Regions from separate parts of the Mesorhizobium sp. M0715 genome, predicted to be linked through region 3. Evidence: predicted binding sites of a transcription regulator. Region 3 holds the regulator's gene; each other region holds the start of a gene.
What was found. Region 3 encodes LexA, which represses DNA repair genes until DNA is damaged. Its sites were predicted from a motif close to TGTTCNNNNTGTGTTCNG; they were not measured.
Positions count from the first base shown of each region.

Region 1: NKI21_RS05820 (helicase-related protein) is a predicted target of LexA. The motif match lies at 2,696-2,713, and genes of this name have one in related genera.
Region 2: NKI21_RS28045 (ImuA family protein) is a predicted target of LexA. The motif match lies at 2,232-2,249, and genes of this name have one in related genera.
Region 4: NKI21_RS19400 (ATP-dependent helicase) is a predicted target of LexA. The motif match lies at 836-853, and genes of this name have one in related genera.

Region 1 is NZ_JAMYPL010000003.1:385,858-389,958, forward strand. Features, by position in the region: gene NKI21_RS05820 (helicase-related protein) at 1-2,507, opposite strand, end outside; gene phbB (acetoacetyl-CoA reductase) at 3,220-3,945, opposite strand; gene NKI21_RS05830 (acetyl-CoA C-acetyltransferase) at 4,038-4,101, opposite strand, start outside.
Region 2 is NZ_JAMYPL010000031.1:43,627-47,727, reverse strand. Features, by position in the region: gene NKI21_RS28065 (DUF1737 domain-containing protein) at 1-102, shown strand, start outside; gene NKI21_RS28060 (hypothetical protein) at 89-775, opposite strand; gene NKI21_RS28055 (TetR/AcrR family transcriptional regulator) at 948-1,634, shown strand; gene NKI21_RS28050 (metallopeptidase family protein) at 1,666-2,088, opposite strand; gene NKI21_RS28045 (ImuA family protein) at 2,272-3,324, shown strand; gene NKI21_RS28040 (DUF6504 family protein) at 3,266-4,101, shown strand, end outside.
Region 3 is NZ_JAMYPL010000008.1:165,514-169,614, forward strand. Features, by position in the region: gene NKI21_RS12770 (ComEC/Rec2 family competence protein) at 1-2,418, shown strand, start outside; gene lexA (transcriptional repressor LexA) at 2,412-3,152, opposite strand; gene kynU (kynureninase) at 3,565-4,101, opposite strand, start outside.
Region 4 is NZ_JAMYPL010000016.1:60,731-64,831, forward strand. Features, by position in the region: gene NKI21_RS19395 (glucose/quinate/shikimate family membrane-bound PQQ-dependent dehydrogenase) at 1-640, opposite strand, end outside; gene NKI21_RS19400 (ATP-dependent helicase) at 893-3,562, shown strand; gene NKI21_RS19405 (ABC transporter permease) at 3,844-4,101, opposite strand, start outside.

The DNA of each region.
Region 1 (4,101 bases), on a different contig from region 3:
TCGCGCGCGGCATTGTCCTGTGCTTCGAGCCGCGCCTTGACCTCGACGGCCGGCTTCGGCTCGGCACGATAGCCGAGACCCTTGAGGATTTCTTCCATGTCGTCGGCGGTGGCGCCGAGGATCGACATCATCGGCGGCGTCACCATGAAGGACTGGCCGTCATAGGCGCCGTCCGGGCGCTGACCGAGGCCGGGCTTCCAGTTGGTCGCCGGACGGATCAGATCCGCCAGCCGTTCCAGTATGTCGATGCGCACGGCGCGACGGCCGAGATTGCGGTAGCCGGCAAGCTTGTAGAACGTCTTGTCGAAAGCAGGGTCGATCACCACCGAGGTGCGACCCGAGGCGAGCGCATGGACCACGTCGCCAAAGCCCGGCTTGTCCTTGCCGTCGTTCTTCAGCGCCCACAGCAATGTCACCAGCCCGGCAGGCGCCGGCTTGATCAGCGCCGGCACGAAGACATGGTAGGCGCCGAAGCGCACGCCAAGCCGGCGAAGGGCGGCGCGGCCTTCCTGGTCGAGCGACTTCATCTCCTCGGCGATGTCGCGGCGGTTGATGAGGCCGAAATTCTCGACCAGCTGGAAGGCGATGCCGCGGCCGATGCCAGAAATCTGGTCGGCGTTCCTGAGGTCGACCAGCGGCTTCAGCAGCGACTCGATCTGGAAATTGACGAATCGCTCTGCACGCGCGGCGACCTTGTCGCGCGCCGGGCCGGTCAGCTGTTCGTCGGCCAGCAGCACCAGGCGCGGCTTCAGCGCGTCTTCGCCTGATACCAGCGTGCCGATCGGCGCGCCGATCCAGCGCAGCGTACCATCCGAGCCAAGCGCGATGTCGCCATTGGCCGAGGCGCCGAAGCGTTCGGCGCGCGCTTCGAACTCGGCGGCCAGCGCCTTCTGGGCGGCGGTGCGCACCGCCTTGGCGTCTTCGCCGCCGGCGGTCTGGTCGGCGGTGAAGCGGAACCCTTGCAACTCGCCGACATGGTGGCCTTCGACAAGGACGGTTCCGGTAGGACTAATTTCGGCTTCGGGCATGGTATTTTCTCTAAGGCGCCGCATGAGGACGGAAGTCCTGCGGTCTACGAAGCGTTTCGTCAACCGCTCATGCAGCGCATCCGACAATCTGTCTTCGATTTCGCGCGTCTTTTCCTGCCAGTGTGCCTGATCGGCCAGCCAGCCGGGCCGGTTCGACACGAATGTCCAGGTGCGGATCTGGGCAATGCGATGCGACAGCGTGTCGATATCGCCCTCGGTGGTATCGGCGCGGCGCACCTGCTCGGCCATGTAATTCTCGTCGACATGGCCGTAGCGTGCGAGGTCCGTGTAAATGGAAGCGATGAGGTCGGCATGCTGCGCCGGCGCGATCCTGCGGTAGTCGGGCAGCGCGCAGGCTTCCCACAGCAGCGCCACGCGCTTGGCATTGGTGGTGAGTGCGCGAATGTCCTCGTCGCGCGATAGATGCTCGAGCGCCTGTGCATCGACGGCAGGCAATGCCCGCGTCAGTCCCTCGACGGGGGCGTTGGTCTCGATCGAGCGCTTCAGCGCGTCGAGGCTGGCAAAGTCGAAATGCGCGGTGCGCCACTGCAGCACCTTCACCGGATCGAAATCGTGGCCTTCGATCTTCTTGATCAGCTCTTCGTCCAGCGGGTCGACCTGGCCGGTGACACCGAACGTACCGTCACGCAGATGCCGGCCGGCGCGGCCGGCGATCTGGCCGAGCTCGGCCGCGGTCAGGTTGCGATACTGGAAGCCGTCGAACTTGCGGTTCTGGGCGAAGGCGACGTGGTCGAGATCGAGGTTGAGACCCATGCCGATGGCATCGGTGGCGATGAGATAATCGACATCGCCGGACTGGAACAGCGCCACCTGGGCGTTGCGGGTGCGCGGCGAGAGCGCGCCGAGCACAACGGCGGCACCGCCCTGCTGGCGGCGGATCAGCTCGGCGATGGCGTAGACCTCGTCGGCCGAGAAGGCGACGATCGCCGTGCGCCGCGGCAGGCGGGTCAGCTTCTTGGAGCCGGCATAGGCAAGATGCGACAGCCTCGGCCGCGTCACCACCGAGACACCCCTCAGCAGGCGCTGCAGAATGCCATGCATGGTGGCTGCACCGAGCAGCAGCGTTTCCTGGCGGCCGCGCAGATGCAGGATGCGGTCGGTGAAGATGTGGCCACGCTCGAGGTCGCCGGCGAGCTGCACTTCGTCGATGGCGACGAAGGCGGCGTCGGTCTCGCGCGGCATGGCCTCGACAGTGCAGACCGAATATCTGGCGCCCGGCGGCTGGATCTTTTCCTCGCCGGTGATCAGCGCCACTTTGTGGGCGCTGACCTTTTCGCAGACACGGGCGTAGACCTCGCGCGCCAGCAGCCTGAGCGGCAGGCCGATGATACCACTCTCATGCGCCACCATGCGCTCGATTGCGAGATGGGTCTTGCCGGTGTTGGTCGGCCCGAGCACGGCGGTCACGTCGCGGCCCGACAGGATCAGCGGCTCGGTGTGTTTGGGCTGGATGTTCATCAACCTAGAATAAGGCTTCTGGGACCTGGAAATAAGGCTTCTTGGCCTCTGGTTGTCGGGAGCGTGCCTCAAATGGCGCGTATGACAGGCGACACATAGGGATTTCGGGCGCGAAGCGAAAGCGGAATGTTCCGCCGGCGGCCAGAAGGTGGTTTTGTCAAGCTTTCAACCGGCTGCGGATTAACGGATAGAACGAGTCTGGAACGAATCGGCGACGAATCAGTGACTCCTGCAGATTCAGCTTTTGTTCACGGCTACATGTGGATTTCGCGACCGCGAGTCGCACCACATGCTGAATCGCTGAACTGGCCCGTTTCATGCTAAGAGGGCGTTGCCGTTAACCTTTGCCTGGAACCAATCACGGTGGCTTGGCGCGCCTCGATCAACATTGTTGATCTTTCTTAACCTGCGTTAAGCAGTTGGGCAGGCGATTCCGGCTGTCGTCGTTAACGTTCAGCTCATAGCCGGAACGAATCGGCGACGAATCGGCGATGGCGTAATTTTCCCGATTTGTTCAGCCCAATATCTTGTGTTGTGAACAGTTTATCCACCGAGAATCCACAGGTTGCCAGGGAGCTTTTGCACAGGGCGGCTGCCGGCTGTTAACCTTCGCGTGCCGAATTGGGTCAGCTACGGTCGCGAGCACGTCAAAGGGACCGTGCCGGAAACGGGCCGGTGTGCCGGCCCGTCGATCTCCTACATCGCCACGTCATCAGGCGAAGTATTGGCCACCGTTGGCCGTGATGGTCGAGCCGGTGATGAAGCCGGCATCTTCGGATGCGAGGAAGACGACGCAGCGCGCGATCTCTTCCGGTTCGCCGAGGCGGCCGACGGGGATTTGCGGGATGATGCGGTCGTTGAGCACCCTCTCGTCGATCGCCTTCACCATCTCGGTGGCGATGTAGCCAGGGCAGATGACGTTGACGGTGATGCCCGCGCGAGCTCCCTCTTGAGCGAGGGCTTTGCTGAAACCGATGTCGCCAGCCTTCGCGGCGGAATAGTTGACCTGGCCGGCCTGGCCTTTCTGGCCGTTGATCGACGAGATGGTGATGACGCGGCCGAACTTCCGGTCGCGCATGCCGCTCCACAGCGGATGCGTCATGTTGAAGACGCCGGACAGGTTGGTGTCGATGACCTCTTTCCACTGCTCGCGCGTGATCTTGTGGAACATGGCGTCGCGGGTGATGCCGGCATTGTTGACCAGCACCGAGACCGGGCCGAGATCGGCCTCGACCTGCTTGATGCCGGCGGCGCAGGAATCATAGTCGGCGACCGACCATTTGTAGACCGGAATGCCGGTCTCGGCCTTGAATTTCGCCGCTGCGGCGTCATTGCCGGCGTAGTTCGCGGCAACCGAATAGCCGACGGTCTTCAATGCGATAGAGATCGCCGCGCCGATGCCGCGCGATCCGCCTGTGACGATTGCTACCTTGGTCATGCATTTCCCCTTTTTTTGATACCGCCCTGTTGTCGGGCTTGGCAGGCACTGAATACAGAACGGGCGGCTCGCGCCGCCCGTTAGCGAGTTCTTCAGAGTGCTTCGATGCACATGGCGACGCCCATGCCGCCGCCGATGCACAGGGTAGCGAGACCC
Region 2 (4,101 bases), on a different contig from region 3:
GCCTACGACAAGAAGGCCAAAGCGATGCGTTGCGGCCAGGCCGTGGTCAAGGATATAGACGGGCAGGAATACGGACCCGATACGAAGCTCAGCGACTGGTAGGCTCCGCTCGCATCCACAGCCAGCCGGCCAGCCAGGCGATGGCTGCCGCAAGCGTCACCAGGCCCAGGTCAAGAGCCCACTCCGGCACGAACGCACGGAGCGCGATAGGCACCGCGCCAATGAAATAGAGGGCGAGTGGAATGCGCGGAACGCCTCTTGCAACGACAAGAGAGATTACAAACGCAAGTGTCCCAAGCAGAAAAAGGAACGAACTGACGACCAAAGCCAGTCCGAGAGGGCCGGCGCGCAGCTCGATGATGGTTGTCAGCGGAAGTTTCGAAAATACGAGATTGATCACCACTTCCACACCGACCAAACTTGCCAGTGCAACGAAGTTGATGACAAACGCGATGGTGCCGAACAGGCCCGCGCGCCGGCCAAACGCAAGAAACAGGCCGACGACAAGACCAAGCGCCAATATCTCGGCGACTGGCGCGAGAAGTTGTGTCAGATCGGTGGTCGCGATGAGCGCGCTGCGTTTGGCCGCGTTAACCACAAGAATAAGCGCGCTTCCCACCCCGGCGACGGCGGCAAGCCGATAAAGCGTGACGCTGGGCACAGCCGCGCTCGACTGGACAGTCGTGAGATTCTCCTTGTGCTGAGGTTCTTCGGCTGGACTCCTCAGCGAAATCAACGATTGCGGACGGCGGGGTTCGGCGGTTCTGGCAGACATGTTCGTCTCCTCATTCAGAGAAAACGGGGAGCCCGCGAAGACCGCAGGCCTGTTCCGGTCCCATCTGTAATCACTGATTACATTCTGTTACCTGCATTGTAAACAGTGATTACATAAATCGCGGATCGTGCTACGGACGCCTGAAGCAGCTCTACGGAACGAAAGAAAAGAGATGGCAAAAGCCAAGACACCTCACCGCACCGGCTACCACCATGGCAATTTGCGGGACACGTTGATCGATGCTGCAATTCAACTTGTCGAGGAAGGCGGCCCCGACAATGTGAGCGTGCGCGAAGCCGCAAAGCGGGCCGGCGTTTCCCCCGGCGCTCCCTTCCGGCATTTTCAGTCGAAAGCAGCGCTGCTGACCGCGGTCGCCGAACAGGCCATGAACCGGCTGACAGAGGCTGTTGCCAATGCACTTTCAGAAGTCGACAGCGCGGATCCCATCGTGGCCTTCGAAGCAATCGGACAAGGCTATCTGGAATGGGCGATCGCCAATCCCACGCATTTCCAGATCATCAGTTCCCGAACGCTGATTGATTTCGACGCGTCGGACAGTCTTCGCGGTCAGAATGAGGCCATTCGCCGGAAGATGATCGACCTGCTGACCCAGGCGCAACACCAGGGTCGGCTGGCTGCGAACACGGACTTCGATCATCTGGTTCTTGCCGCTCGTGCCTTTGTCTATGGGTTGGCACGAATGGTGGTTGATGGTCATTTTCCGGAGTGGCATCCGTCCGAGCCGCCATCGCTCGCCGTGCGCAAGGCGCTGCATCTTTTCATCAGCGGGATGACCAACCTATCCGAAGCGAGATCCCAAGAACCCTTGCCGCCGCTGAGTTCTGGACCGACTGGATAGGAATGGACAATTCACGTGACGCAGGAAGCAGTTACTCCGCCGCCTCTTCGATCTTCTCCATATCATCGTCCGACAGCCCGAAATGGTGGCCGATCTCGTGGATCAGCACGTGGGTGACGATGTCGCCCAGCGTCTCTTCGTTTTCGGACCAGTAATCGAGGATGGCGCGGCGGTAGAGCGTGATGCGGTTCGGGCCTTCGCCGGTCTGCGGGTTCCAGCGCTCGGCGATGCCTCGCCCCTCGAACAGGCCGAGCAGGTCGAACGGCGTTTCCAGCGACAGATCGTCCATGATCTCGTCGGTCGGGAATTCGGCGATCTGGATGACGATCTCGCCGGTCAGCTTGCGGAAATCTTCCGGCAGATGCGCGTACGCCTCCAGCGCCAGGAACTCCATTTCGTCCATCGAGGGCGAGAGTTCGTCGTGCCAGGTGCGGGTCTTGTAGATGCGGGCCATGCTTTGTCCTTTGATCCCGGCATATAGGCTTTCGCACCGGAATCGGCAAATGACACGGGCCGATGCGCCTGCGCCATCCGCGCGGAGAGGAATAAATTCCCTATGTGTCTGCTTGACTCTTGGGATGCGCTCTGGAATCTATAAGGAACATAACAGGAACAATGTGAGTGGAAGCTGACCGTCATGGCGATGACCGCCGTGGCGCGGGAGACTGTTTTTGCCCTGCGCCGCCAGATCGCGAAAATCGAGGGAACGCTGCCCGAGCGCTTGGCTGCGCCGGCCGCCGCGCCCTTTGATGCCGACGTCAACACCGATCTCACAATCGTCCGGCGTGGCATTGCCGCGGCGTTGCCGGATGCGTTCCTGCCTATTGGCGTCGAGCGCCTCGACGCCGCCCTGAGCGGCGGCCTGCCGAAGGCCGCCCTGAGCGAAATCCATGGCACGCAAACCCGCGATGCCGGGGCCGTCGCCGGCTTCGCTTTGTCGCTCACAAGCCTGATCCTCAAGCAAACGCCGGGGCTGCCGGTGCTGTGGATCGGCACATCGGAGATCTTTCGCGAGGCCGGCTTTCCCTATGCCAGGGGGCTTCACGCCTCGTTCGGCATCGAGCCGGAGCAATTGCTGTTTTCCGAGGCACCGAGACTTGTCGATGCGCTGTGGGTCGCCGAGGAGGCGGCCCGGATGACGGCGCTCGCCGCGGTCATCCTCGAAATTCGCGGCAATCCGCAGCGGCTTGACCTGACCGCGACACGCCGGCTGCATGCAAGGGCGCAAGCGGCCGGCCGCCCGGTGTTCCTGCTGCGGCAGGCGGCCGAGCCCGAACCGACGGCGGCACCCGTCCGCCTCATCGTCACGTCGGCACCGGCGGTGCCGCGCGACACCATCGCCGGGCCGCTGGCCGGCTCGATCGGCCGCCCGGCCTTCACCCTCACCATCGGCAAGAGCCGCACGGCCCTGCCTGGACAATTCACACTGGAGTGGAATCCCGATGAATGCGCATTCGACGAAAGAGCGGGCGACGAAAGAGCGGGCGACGAAGGAGCAGGTGGGGGAAGAAACCGGCCAAAGAATCCTGTCCCTGTGGTTTCCCTATCTGGCGGCGGAAAGGGTCCTGCGCCAGCGTCTGGGGCGGTCCTGGCGTTCCCGGCCGTCGGATCACCCATCTCACCCGCCGCTCGTGATCAGCCATCGAGACCGCAACGCGCAGCGCATCTCGGCCCTCGACGAGCGGGCTGAGGCCCTGCACCTGAAGCGCGACATGGGCATTGCCGATGCGCGCGCCATGCATCCGTCGATCGACATCGTCGAGGCCGATCCGGAAGCCGACCGCCGCCTGCTCGAAGGCCTTGCCGACTGGTGCGACCGCTACACCCCGCTGGTGGCGCTGGACGGGGCGGACGGTCTGTTTCTCGACGTCACCGGCTGCACCCATCTGTTCGGCGGCGAACGCGCCATGCTGGACGAGATCCTGTCGCGCTTCTTCCATCAGGGTTTCGATGTCCGAGCCGGGCTTGCCGCGACGCCGGGCGCGGCCTGGGCGGCGGCACGCTTTTGCAGTGACCGCATCATTGTGTCAGGCGAGGAGGAAGCGCTGCTGGCACCCCTGCCGCTGGCCGCACTGCGCATCGAGCCCGCAACCCGCACCAGCCTGGAAAGTGTGGGCCTGCGCACGGCGGGCGCCGTCATGGCGGCACCGCGCGCGCCGCTCGCCCGCCGCTTTGGCGCCTTGCTGCTCCTGCGCCTCGACCAGGCGCTTGGCCGCCTCGACGAGGCGGTGTCGCCGCGCCTTCCCGTCGCGCCGCTTTCGGTCGAACGCCACCTAGCCGAACCCGTCACCTTGACCGAGGACATCGAACGGCTGGTGGGCATGCTGGCGGCGACCTTGAAAACCGACCTCGAACGCCGCGGCGAGGGTGCCAGGACGCTGGCGCTGCTGCTCTTTCGCGTCGACGGCGCCGTCAGCCGCATCGCCATCGGCACCTCGCGGCCGATGCGCGAACCCATGCTGATCCA
Region 3 (4,101 bases):
GAGGACGCTGCCATCGGCGTCAGCGAACGGTCCCTCTTTGCGCCTCTGCCATTGCCGTCGCCCCTCCTGCCGGATCCCGGCCAAGCGCCGTTACAAGCGGATGTCGCCGCCTCTGTTCCTGTTGCCGAAACCGGCAGGATCGTTCGCGTGCGCCGGCAAATCAGCCTGACATCACTGCCTCGCCTGCGCCACAGCGTGAACACGGCGGCGAGCCTGGAACTCGACCGGGGCGTGGCCTTCCTGCTGGTGCCGGTCTGCCTGGCGATCGGAGCGATCGGCTATTTTTCGCTGGCGGCGGAGCCTGACTTTGCGAGACCTGTCGCGGTTGTCATTCTGACGGGGATCTGTGCGCTGGTCTCGCGTTCATGGCCGAAGACCCATCTGTGTTTCATGGCGGCACTTTTGTGCGCCCTAGGACTGCTTGCTGCCAAGGTCGAGACGTGGCGTGCGGGCACACAAATGTTGGGCTCGGAAATTTCGACGCAAGTCACCGGCCGCGTCGTCTCGCTCGACCGGATGGAAACCGGCCGTATCCGGCTGACCATCGACGTGACATCGACCGCAAGACCGAAACTGCGCTATGCGCCGGAACGGGTGCGGCTTTCGGCACGCAAGATCCCGGCTGACGTGACCGCCGGCTCCCTCATCACCGGATATGCCAAGCTCTTGCCGCCGACCGGGCCGGTGCGGCCGGACAGCTATGACTTCTCCTTCGACAGCTACTTTGCCGGCATCGGTGGCAGCGGGTTCTTTCTCGGCAATCCAAAGCTTGTCGTCAACGATGACGGCGACATGCCGCTGCCGGCCCGAATTTCCTCTAGCGTGGAAAATGCCCGTGAAGGCATCGCCGACCATATCAGGGCGAGCGTCGGCGGCGCCGAAGGCGAGATCGCCGCGGCGCTGATCGTCGGCGTGCGCGCCGGCATTCCCGATGACATCAATGAGGCGATGCGACGTACCGGCATCTACCACATCATCTCCATTTCGGGACTGCACATGGCTCTGGTCGCAGGCACCATCATGGGTTTGCTGCGCGGCGCCTTCGCCTTGTTTCCCGACTTTTCCGCGCGTCGCCCGGTCAAGAAGTATGCCGCCGCCGCCGCACTGTTCTCGATCGCGGCCTATCTCATCATCTCGGGAGTCGTCGTTGCCGCCGAGCGCAGCTTCATCATGCTGGCGGTGATGCTGATTGCCGTGCTGTTCGATCGAGCAGCACTCACCATGCGCAATCTGGCGATCTCGGCGATCGCCGTCATCGTGGTGTCGCCGCATGAGGTGGTCGGCCCGAGTTTTCAGATGTCGTTCGCCGCGACCGCGGCTCTGGTCGGCGCCTATGCCGGCTGGGCGGATCACCGCGCGGGAAAAGCAAGACCGCCGCCGCCAAAGCGATCCGTGCCCGGTTTCCTGACGCGAAAATTCCTGCTGGCGGCAACCGGCCTTGCCATGACCTCGATCATCGCGGGAAGCGCGACGACGCTGTTTGCCATCTGGCATTTTCAGCGTGTCTCGCCGCTCAGCCTGTTTGCCAATCTCGCGGTAATGCCGATCGTCACCGTCGTCATGTTCCTGGCCGTCGCCAGCGCGCTGTTGATGCCTTTCGGATTGGATTGGCCGGCTCTCTACCTGATGGGTAAGGGCCTGACGATGATGATCGCCATATCAGGCTGGATCTCCGAGCGTTCGCCTGTCGATGGGGTCGGGCTGATTTCGCAGCAGTCGGTCCTGTTGGTGGCAATTGCCCTGGTCATCGCGACAATGGCGACAACTTGGCTGCGGCTCGCTGCTCTGCCATTCGCGCTGGCAGGCTTGCTGACCGTCTCGGATACGCGCACGCCGGATGTGCTAATCTCGGAAGACGCCCGGCTGGTGGCGTTGCCGATCGGTGGCGGCGAGCTTGCCGTCAGCCGGGAACGGCCGAACGAATTCACCGTCGACAACTGGAAACGCGCCCTGACATCAGAAACCATCGTCGTGCCGGAGGTGTTCGACAACAGCGATGGGCAATTCGATGTCGCGGATGCCGTTGATCTGCCGCTGGGATCGCCGTTCTATTGCTCCTCAGGCGTTTGCGTGGCCAGGCACATGTCCGGTGCGATCATTGCCTATGTCGAGGACCGCAAGGACGCCTGGAAAGCCTGCGGCTTCGCCGAGCTGATCGTCATCAATGACGCCACCGCGTATGACGCCTGTCACAATCCGCTGGTTCTCGTCATCACCAAGCGGCAACTGGCTCGCAAAGGCAGTGCCGCGGTCTTCTTCGATCGCCAATCGGCGACCACGCCGGCGACGATCAGCTTCGCGGTGGACAGCCCATATCGGCCCTGGCACACGCAACGCAAATACTCTCGTGAGGCAAGGGGGCTGGCACCCTTCAAGAAACCGGAGAAGCCAGCGGCCAACCCACAGCCGCCTCAGTAGCGGCGGATCAGGCCGACGAGCTTGCCTTGCACCTTGACCCTGTCCGGGCCGAAAATACGGGTTTCATAGGCCGGATTGGCGGCTTCGAGAGCAATCGAAGCGCCCTTGCGGCGGAACCGCTTCAGCGTCGCTTCCTCTTCATCGACCAGCGCCACGATGATCTCGCCGGGGCTCGCCGTGTCGGCATTGCGGATGATGACGGTGTCGCCGTCGAAGATACCGGCCTCGATCATCGAGTCTCCCTTGACCTCCAGCGCATAGTGGGCGCCGCCCATGATCATGTCCGGCGGCACCGAGATCGAATGCGTCTGATGCTGGATGGCATCGATCGGCACACCGGCAGCGATACGGCCCATGACCGGGATCGACACGGCGGAGACCGCATCGTCATCATTGCCGGGCGAGGGCATCCGCGAAGGCGCCGGCTTGATCTGCCGGCCAAGGGCGCCACCCTGACCGAGACTGCCCTGGATGACGCTTGGCGAAAACTTCTTTGCCGCGTTGAGACCGGGCGCGATCGAGTCCGGCAATCGCAGCACTTCCAGCGCGCGTGCCCGGTTGGGCAACCGGCGAATAAAGCCGCGCTCCTCAAGTGCGGTGATCAGCCGATGAATCCCGGATTTGGAGGCAAGGTCAAGCGCCTCCTTCATCTCGTCGAAGGATGGCGGAATGCCGCTCTCCTTCAGGCGTTCATGGATGAACATCAGCAGTTCATGTTGCTTGCGCGTCAGCATGGCGGCCCCCAGGTTACCTGAAACCAGAATCGAAAAACAAACCCAGAACAAACCCTATCTGTTCCAGTTGTGTTCTGCAACCGTTTAAAGTTTAATGAATTTGTTAAGGCTGCTGAAATTATTTGGCGCTTGCCAGCGGGTCGCGATCAACAGGCGCTAGGCACGGCGATGCGCCTGCTCACATTGAAATTATTATGGTTAATGACCTGTGGCTCATCCTCGACCCAAGGCTTGGCATTATTAGTCTATCGACCTCCACAAAGGACGATATCAATCTTCGGGACGTTCGTTTGCCGTGAACGAAACGGAGCCAAAACGCCAACGTCTGTTGGCATTTGTGGCTGGAAATTCAGCCCTCCGTCATCTGCCAAGGCAGTGAGGGCGGCGGCGGTGGATCGCGGGGATCGTTGCGTCAGGTAACGGCTTCCTTGACCGCGAAACGGCGGTCCTTCCATGCGCCCGTGCGCAGAATATCCTCCAGCACCTCAACCGCCAGCCACACATCCTTGTAGCCGACATAGAGCGGCGTGAAGCCGAAACGGATGGTCGATGGCGCACGAAAATCACCGATGACGCCGCGCTCGATCAGCGCCCGCATGATTTGATAGCCGTGATCGTGAAGGAACGACACCTGGCTGCCGCGCCTGGTCGCGTCGCGGGTGGTCTCCAGCGTGAGACCGTAGGCGCCGCACCTGGCTTCGACGAGCTGGATGAACAGTTCTGTCAACGCGACACTCTTCTTTCGCAATGCCGCCATGTCGACGTCATTCCAGATGGCAAGCGCGCCTCTGAGCGCCCGCATCGACAGGATCGGCTGAGTGCCGCACAAAAAGCGGCGGATGCCGGTGCCGGCAACATAACCCCGTTCGAAGGCAAAGGGCCGCGCATGGCCCCACCAGCCGCTGAGCGGCTGGCTGATATCGCCGTGGTGGCGCTGCGCGGCATAGAT
Region 4 (4,101 bases), on a different contig from region 3:
CGATCTTCAGCGGCGTCACCTGATAGGTGGTCTCGCCGACATCGTCCGGACCCTTCACGTCGCCGGTCTGGTAGGTCCACGCCGGCTGCAGCTTGGCGACATTGTCAGGCGTGATCTGGTCGAGCGGCGAATAGCGCTGGCCGAACTGCGTGCGGCCGTAATAGTGCCACTCGCCGGCCGGCACATCATTGCCGAGATTGGCGTTGGCGACCACCTTGTCGGTGCCGAGTTCACCGGCAATGTCCTTCGGGTCCGATGTCATCGAATAACCGGCGACGGCCAGCGAGGCCAGCACGGCAAGGATCAGCGGTGCGCGCCCGTCAGGGCCGGCAAGACCCCGCCTCGCCCACGGCGTCAGCAGCCACAAGGCGAGAAGCACGATGATGCCGCCGCGCGGCCCGAGTTCCCACCAATCGAAGCCGGTTTCCCAGACCGCCCAGGCCAGCGTGCCGAGCACGATCACCGCGTAGAGCCACAGTGCGGTGGACCTGCGCCGGTAGAGCAGCCAGGCGGCGATCAGGAAGGCAAGGCCGGCAATGACATAGTACCAGCTGCCGCCCAGCATCGCCAGGCGGATGCCGCCGCCGCCGAGTGCCAGGCCGATGAGGAAAAGAATGAGGGAGGTGATGGTGACAGCCAAGATGATACTCCTTCGACTGTTGCGCTTCGCGGCGCGGCCATGGCAACCCGGCATTGCGTCGCTGCCCGAAGCACAACTTTCTCCTGACGGTCCCGCCTGTCAAGCACGGGCCTCAAGCGCAAGCCGCAATGGTCCATCGCAATTGGGATAACATCGACCGCAGTGGGAGCGCGGGGCAGCAATCGGGCACTTTAGCGGAACAAAACGTAGACAGTTCTGGTCTTTCCCCACCGAATCACTACATTCGGGGCGATGTCCGGCTTTTCCGAAGACATGCCCTTTTTCGACGAACCCAATGCGCGGCCCACGGCCCCGTCGGGCATCGCCGCGCGCGCCATGGCTGCCCGCAGCGGCCATAACAACGCGCGCGACTATCTGAAGGGGCTGAACCCCGAGCAGCGGCTGGCGGTGGAAACCACCGAAGGCCCGGTTCTGGTGCTAGCCGGCGCCGGCACCGGCAAGACCCGCGTGCTCACCACCCGCATCGCCCACATCCTCGCCACCGGCAAGGCGTTCCCGTCGCAGATCCTCGCGGTAACCTTCACCAACAAGGCCGCGCGCGAGATGAAGATCCGCATCGGCGTGCTGATCGGCGAAGGCGATGTCGAGGGTATGCCATGGCTCGGCACCTTCCACTCGATTGGCGTGAAGCTGCTTCGCCGCCATGCCGAACTCGCCGGTTTGCGCTCCGACTTCACCATCCTCGACACCGACGACGTCGTACGGCTGATCAAGCAGCTGATCCAGGCCGAAGGTCTGGACGACAAGCGCTGGCCGGCCAAGCAGTTCGCCCAGATGATCGACGGCTGGAAGAACAAGGGGCAAGGTCCCGCCGACATCGCCGAGGGCGACGCCCGCGCCTTCGCCAACGGCAAGGGTCGCGAACTCTACAAGGCCTATCAGGAGCGGCTGAAGACGCTGAACGCCTGCGATTTCGGCGACCTTCTGTGCCACCCGATCCGCATCTTCCGCGCCAATCCGGACGTGCTGAAGGAGTACCACAAGCGCTTCAAATACATCCTCGTCGACGAGTACCAGGACACCAACACCGCCCAGTACATGTGGCTGCGGCTCCTGGCGCAGCGGCCCGGTGCCGGGCGCGCGTCGACATCGACGGACCTGCGATCGGCCGAAGGCCGCAAGCCCGACCGGGCGTCGGCCGGCCAGGCCGCCCCCGCGGAGGCCAGCGAGCGAAGCGAGCGCGCGGCCGCGAGCGAAAACAAAGTCAACATCTGCTGCGTCGGCGACGACGACCAATCCATCTATGGCTGGCGCGGCGCCGAGATCGACAACATCCTGCGCTTCGACAAGGATTTCCCCGGCGCCACCATCATTCGGCTGGAGCGCAATTACCGCTCCACCGCGCATATCCTTGGCGCGGCCTCCCACCTCATCGCCCACAATGAGGGCCGCTTCGGCAAGACGCTGTTCACGGACCGCAACGATCCCGAAGACGGCAAGGTGCATGTCCACGCCGCCTGGGATTCCGAGGAGGAAGCGCGCGCCGTGGGCGAGACCATCGAGACCTACCAGCGGCAAAAGCACAATCTCAACGACATGGCGATCCTGGTCCGCGCCTCGTTCCAGATGCGCGAGTTCGAGGATCGTTTCGTCACACTCGGCCTCAACTACCGCGTCATCGGCGGCCCGCGTTTCTACGAGCGCATGGAGATCCGCGATGCGCTGGCCTTCTTCCGCGTGGTGGCGCAAGGCGCCGACGACCTCGCTTTCGAGCGCATCGTCAATGTGCCCAAGCGCGGCCTTGGTGAAGCCACCATCCGCCAGATCCACGACACGGCGCGCGCGCTGCGCATCCCGATGCTGGAAGCCGCCGCCAAGCTCGCCGAAAGCGACGAGTTGAAGCCGAAGCCCCGCGCCGCCTTGCGCGAAGTCGCGGCCAATTTCGAACGCTGGCAGAAGGCGCTGGAAACCACGCCGCACACCGAACTCGCCGAGACCATTCTCGAAGAGAGCGGCTACACCGACATGTGGAAGAACGACCGCTCGGTCGAAGCGCCTGGCCGGCTGGAGAATCTGAAGGAACTGATCCGCTCGATGGAGGAGTATGAGTCGCTGCGCTCCTTCCTCGAGCACGTCGCACTCGTCATGGACGCCGAGCAGAACGCCGGGCTCGACGCCGTCTCGATCATGACGCTGCATTCGGCCAAGGGCCTCGAATTCGAGACCGTCTTCCTGCCCGGCTGGGAAGAAGGCCTGTTCCCGCATCAGCGCGCGCTGGACGAAGGCGGCCGCTCCGGACTGGAGGAAGAGCGCCGGCTCGCCTATGTCGGCCTGACCCGCGCCAAGAAGAACCTGCATCTGTGGTTCGTCTCCAACCGCCGCATCCACGGCCTGTGGCAGTCGACCATCCCGTCGCGCTTTCTCGACGAACTGCCGGAAGCCCATGTCGAGGTCGCCGAAAGCGGCAACAGCTACGGCGGCTACGGCAATTCCTACGGCGGCGGTTCTTTTGCCTCCGGCCGTGGCGGCCAGGGGGCAGGACGGCAGAACCCCTATGGCGCCTCGCGCTTCGACAATGTCGGCGCCGACACCGAAAAATCCGGCGCCTTCTCCAACACCTATGCGACGCCGGGCTGGCAGCGCGCCCAGGCCAACCGCACCGAGGCGACCGACCGCAACTGGGGCTCGCGCTCCGGCCACCAGGTCGAGCGCATCGGCTATGGCGAAACCGACTCCGGCTACGGCGCCGGCCGCACCTCGGTCAAAGGCCGCACCATCGACGGCGAACTGGTCGCCAAATCCGTCTCCGACACGCCATCCGCCTTCAACGTCGGCGACCGCGTCTTCCACCAGAAATTCGGCAACGGCAACATTTCCGCGATCGAAGGCAACAAGCTGACCATCGACTTCGACAAGGCCGGCCAGAAGCGCGTGCTGGACGGGTTCGTCGCGGCGGTGTGAGCGCCCGCTTGCCCTACAAGCGACCATTCTCTGGCGGAAGCCCCACCTTCGTCATCCACGGGCGGAGCAGGAGCGAAGCGACGTCGCGGAGACCCGAGGATCCATGCCGCGACCTTCGCCCAGAAATGCAGCGGAGCAGAATTCCACAACCGCAGCGGTACTTTTAAGTCGCGGCATGGATCCTCGGGTCTGCGCCGCGTCGCTACGCTCCTTGCTTCGCCCGTGGATGACGAAATGATGGGCGTCCGCGCAAGGCATGCGGTTCGCCAACGAAACAGCCCTCACCGATACCTTGCCTGGTTCCACTTATGCCCGAGCAGCGACAGGATGATGATCAGGCCGTTGAAGAACTGGACGTAGAAACCGCTGAGGCCCGCCGCGACGACGCCGGTCTGGATGAACGACACGGTGACGGCGCCGATGGCGCCGCCGACCACGGTGCCGATGCCGCCCCAGGTCGGCGTGCCGCCGACGAACACCGAGGCCAGCACCGGCAAGAGATAGCCATCGCCGGCGGTCGGCCACCAGGTGAAGTTGAT